One region of the Dactylosporangium maewongense genome, then DNA from elsewhere that is predicted to be linked to it. Evidence: riboswitches for the same ligand, from Rfam matches in the RefSeq annotation. Region 1 holds a riboswitch; the other holds the start of a gene.
What was found. Region 1 has a riboswitch for glycine ahead of gcvP (aminomethyl-transferring glycine dehydrogenase). Riboswitches for the same ligand answer to the same signal wherever they lie in the genome.
Positions count from the first base shown of each region.

Region 2: it holds a riboswitch for glycine, as region 1 does, so the genes downstream of both, gcvT (glycine cleavage system aminomethyltransferase GcvT) here and gcvP (aminomethyl-transferring glycine dehydrogenase) in region 1, are expected to answer to the same signal.

Region 1 covers NZ_BAAAQD010000011.1:4,875-7,259, reverse strand. The annotation lists gene gcvP (aminomethyl-transferring glycine dehydrogenase) at 1-1,044, opposite strand, end outside; glycine riboswitch at 1,121-1,215, opposite strand; gene ABD332_RS26430 (hypothetical protein) at 1,306-2,349, opposite strand.
Region 2 covers NZ_BAAAQD010000010.1:133,454-135,838, forward strand. The annotation lists gene ABD332_RS25170 (glycine cleavage system protein H) at 1-144, opposite strand, end outside; gene gcvT (glycine cleavage system aminomethyltransferase GcvT) at 150-1,211, opposite strand; glycine riboswitch at 1,263-1,368, opposite strand; glycine riboswitch at 1,369-1,462, opposite strand; gene ABD332_RS25180 (RNA polymerase sigma factor) at 1,591-2,385, shown strand, end outside.

The DNA.
Region 1 (2,385 bases):
CTCCCGCAGCCCGTCGGGGCCGTGGTAGACGGCGTACATGCTGGCCGTGACCGCGAGGAGCACCTGCGCGGTGCAGATGTTGCTGGTCGCCTTCTCCCGCCGGATGTGCTGCTCACGGGTCTGCAGGGCGAGCCGGTAGGCGGGGGCGCCGTCCGCGTCCTTGGACACGCCGACGAGCCGCCCCGGCAGGGTCCGCTCCAGGCCCTTGCGGACCGACATGTAGCCGGCGTGCGGGCCGCCGAAGCCCATCGGCACGCCGAACCGCTGCGCGCTGCCGACCGCGACGTCCGCGCCGAACGCCGCCGGCTCCTGCAGCAGGCACAGCGCGAGCAGGTCCGCGGCGAACGTGACGATCGCGCCCTTGTCGTGCGCCTGCCCGGTGATGTCCGCCAGGTCACGGACCGCGCCGGACGCGCCGGGGTACTGCAGGTGCAGGCCGAAGAACTCCGCTGGCAGCTCCTCGGTCCGCAGGTCCACCGTCTGGACGTCGATGCCGAGCGGCTCCGCCCTGGTCCGGATGACGGCGAGGGTCTGCGGCAGGACGTCGCTGTCGACGACGTACACGTCGGCCTTGACCTTCGACGAGCGCCGCGCCAGGGTCATCGCCTCAGCGGCGGCGGTCGCCTCGTCCAGCAGCGACGCGCCCGCGACCGGCAGCCCCGTCAGGTCCGTGATCACCGTCTGGAAGTTGAGCAGCGCCTCGAGGCGGCCCTGGCTGATCTCCGGCTGGTACGGCGTGTACGCCGTGTACCACGACGGGTCCTCAAGCACGTTGCGCAGGATGACCGGCGGCGTGTGCGTGCCGTAGTAGCCGAGGCCGATCATGCTGACGAGCGTCCGGTTCGCCGACGCGAGGGCGCGCAGCTCCCCCAGCACCTCGGCCTCGGACGCGGCCAGGGGCAGCTGGAGCGGCTGGTGCCAGCGGATCGAGCCGGGGATGGCCGCCGTCATCAACGCCTCGACGGAGTCGTACCCGACGGTCTTCAGCATCGTCGTCTGCTCGTCCGGCGACGGTCCGATGTGCCTGCTGGCGAAACTGGTCATTGGCCACACTCTTTCGGATCCGGGGGTCGGGGCTGCGCACGTCCCTCCCCCTCTGTCGTGTGGCCTCCAGAGGTGCCAACCCGTCGCGGTCCTTCTGCCTGAGAGGTTCCGGGGAGGATTTGCCCCTTCGGCGTCGCCCTGAACTCAGACGATCTCTCCCGCGCGGGTATTGCCGGCGATGCCTAATCTACCGGTTCTTTGACCATGGTCACGCGCCCGTGGTCCACACCACAGCGCGTAGCGCATCCTAGGACGCTAGGTTCATGGCTTACAGCGGGCTGAATTCGCGTCGACCATCAGAAGGCTGGCGTCCACCGCCTCGAAGTCGCTGCCCTTCAGCCCCTTGAGCGCGTTGAGCTGATCGTTGCTCCACCGGTCGTCCTGCGTGCCGGAGAAGAACCACGGCGAGCCGTTGTCGGCGAGGACGGCGCCGTACTGCTTGAGCGCCTGCGCCACCACCCGCGCCTGCGCCGGGAACTTCGAGATGTCGACGGACGCCTTCAGCCGGAACCGGGCACCCATCGGCGGCAGGTTCGCGTCGGTGCTGCTGGACGCCGCGTGCCGGGCGGGCCACACGTACGCGTTCCTCGTGCGCGGCGCGGTGAACCGGATCGCGTGGTCGATCCTGCCCTTGGTGACCTCGTCGGCGCGCGGCAGCCCGGCCAGGATCGACAGGCCCGCGGCGTCCGCCGACGTCCAGCCGGCCTTGCGCAGGTCGTTGCGGCGCAGGTCGAACACCGCCCCGGAGCCGGCCTTCCACGATCCGTCCGCGTTCGGGCGCGCGGCGTACAGCTCGTACACCTTGCAGGCCGCCGTGTCGTGCACGATGACGTGCCGGTCCCCGTCGGCGTTCGGCCCGCCCTCAACCTTGGCGTTGCGCGGGATCGGGTACGGGCCCTTGTCGCTCTCGTCCGCGTACTCGAAGCTGACCTTCACGCCGGCCTGCCCCTGCCCGACCATCGTGACCGGGATGCCGAACGGCGCGCCGTCGATGAGCCCCGAGCCGAAGTCCGGGTGCGCGTGCGCCTGCGCCCCGATGCTGCCGACCCACGCCGCCGAGTCCCGGTGCACCGGCAGCCTCGACACGTCGGCGTGCCACACGTTGTCCGCGGGGAAGATCGTGCACGCCCCGCTCGGCGCGGACGCGGACTGGCTCGCGGCGCCCAGGCCGCCGGCGCCGGACCCGCCCGTCGCGCCCGTCGCGCTCGGCGTCCCCGAGGCGGGTGCGGCGCTGCCCTTGCCCGGCGAGCTGCATCCGCTGACCGCCAAGACGGCGACGACGGCCAGCGCGGCGCTGCGCTTCAATGATCCTCCTCGGGTCGGCCCCCGATCCTCACGGAC
Region 2 (2,385 bases), on a different contig from region 1:
CACGTAGACGATGTCGCCGAGCGCGGACGCGGCGAACGCGGTGATGCCGACGACGCCGTCGGAGAACCACTCGTGGTCACGCGTGTAGGACAGGTGCGACGGGATCGCGGACATGGCGCTCATCTCCGGCTGGTTCGACGACATGACGTTCACTTCGGCGGTGCGACGTAGAAGGGCAGTTGCACGACGGTGGCGTCGACGCTCGCGCCGCGGACGTCGACGGCGAGCCGGGTCCCGGGCTCGGCGAGGGCGGGCGGCACGTACGCCATCGCGACGGGATGGCCGAGGGTCGGCGACAGCGCGCCGCTGGTGACGGTGCCGGCCATCGCGCCGGTCGCCGGGTCGAGCACCTGGTAGCCGGCGCGCGGCGCCCGTCGGGATCCGGTGACGAGCCCGGCCAGGACCTCGACCGGCGCCGAGTCGCGCTGGCGGCGCAGGGCGGCGGCGCCGACGAAGTCGCGTTTGGAGAAGTCGACGAGGCGGGCGAGGCCGGCCTGCAGCGGGGTCCGCCGGACGGACAGCTCGTGCCCGTACAGCGCCATCCCCGCCTCGAGGCGCAGCGTGTCGCGGCAGGCCAGCCCCGCCGGCGTCGGGCCGCGGTCGAGCAGCGCCCGCCACACGGCGACGGCGTCATCCGGGCGGCAGTAGACCTCGAAGCCGTCCTCGCCGGTGTACCCGGTCCGCGCCAGCAGCACGTCCCGCCCGGCGAGCGGGAACGGGCGGATCGCGTAGTACCGCAGCGGCCCCGGGTCGAGGATCGACGCCGCCGAAGGCCCCTGCACGGCGATCAGCGCCCAGTCGGCGGACGTGTCGCGGACGGTGACGTGGAAACCGTCGGCGTGCTCGCGGAGCATCGCGAAGACGACGGCGGTGTTGGCGGCGTTCGCGACCACCAGGTAGCGCCGGTCCGCGAGGCGGTAGACGACGAGGTCGTCGAGGACCCCGCCGGTGTCGTGGCACAGCATCGTGTACCGGGCGCGCCCCACCTCGATCGCCGACAGCCTGCCGACGAGCGCGTAGTCGAGGAACCGGCCCGCGTCGGCGCCGGTGACCTCGAGCTGGCCCATGTGCGACAGGTCGAACAACCCGGCGGCGCGCCGCACCGCGTGGTGCTCGGCGAGGTCCCCCTGGTAGCGCAGCGGCATGCGCCAGCCGGCGAAGGAGGTGAAGGTGGCGCCGAGATCGCGGTGCACGTCGAAGAGCGGTGTCACGGAGGCTCCCTGGGTCCGGATGCCGTCGCGGACGGCACCCCTGCTGGGTGACCTCCCCGCTCTGTCATCGGAGCCTGAGAGCTTCGCCGCCCGCGACGAGCGGGACGGTTTGCACCGTGGGCGCAGGACACGGATCGTCCTGACTTTCCAGAGTCGCCTGACCGCGGCGGTACCGATGCCTGAGAGATTCTGGGGAGAACGTTGCTCCTTCGGCGCCTCGGACTGACCGAGGGCTCTCCCGTCGCGGGTCGTGCAGCGCGATATGCGGTTGTGGTCAGGACCGTAAGTCCCGCCGCACCGCCCCGTCAAGCCCGGAAAGTGTTATGACACGAGACCGGAGGGGGTCCGCCAGAGGGTGAACGAACAGACGGGAACGACAGTGGCACAGTCCGACGAGGTCCTCGTGGCGGCGGCCCGCGACGGTGACCGGGCCGCCGTGGAGGCCCTCGCCGCGCGCTACCTGCCGCTGGTCTACTCCGTCGTCGGCCGCGGCGCCGACCGGGACCTCGACGTCGACGACATCGTCCAGGACGCGATGGTCCGCGTCGTGACGGGGGTTTCGACGGTACGGCACGCCGGGCGTTTCCGGTCGTGGGTGGTGACGATCGCCCTGCGGCAGCTCGCCGACGCCCGCGCGGAGGCCCGCCGGGCCAGGCTGACCCGCGGCGAGGACCAGCCGGACGGCCTGCCCGACACCGCCGACCCGTCGGCGGACTTCGTCGGCCTCGCCGTGCTGCGGCAGGTCCTGGACGTCGAGCAGCGGGGGATCGCGGAGGCGGCCCGCTGGCTGGACCCGGCGCACCGCACGGTGCTGTCGCTGTGGTGGCTGGAGGCCGGCGGTCACCTGGCCCGCGCCGAGGTCGCCGACGCCCTCGACCTGCCGGCCGCGCACGCCGGGGTGCGGGTGCAGCGGATGCGCGAGCAGCTCGACGTGGCCCGTTCGGTGGTCCGCGCCCTGGACGCGTCGCCCGGCTGCCCGGCGCTGCGCGAGGTCGTGGCCGGCTGGGACGGCGAGCCGGACCCGTTGTGGCGCAAGCGGATCGCCCGGCACGTCCGCGACTGTCCACAGTGCACGGAGCGGTCCCGCCGGCTCCCGGCGGCGGAGGGCCTCCTCGCCGGCCTGCCGCTCCTGGCGCCCCCACCGAAGGCGGCCGCCGGCGGGTGGGCGCTCAAG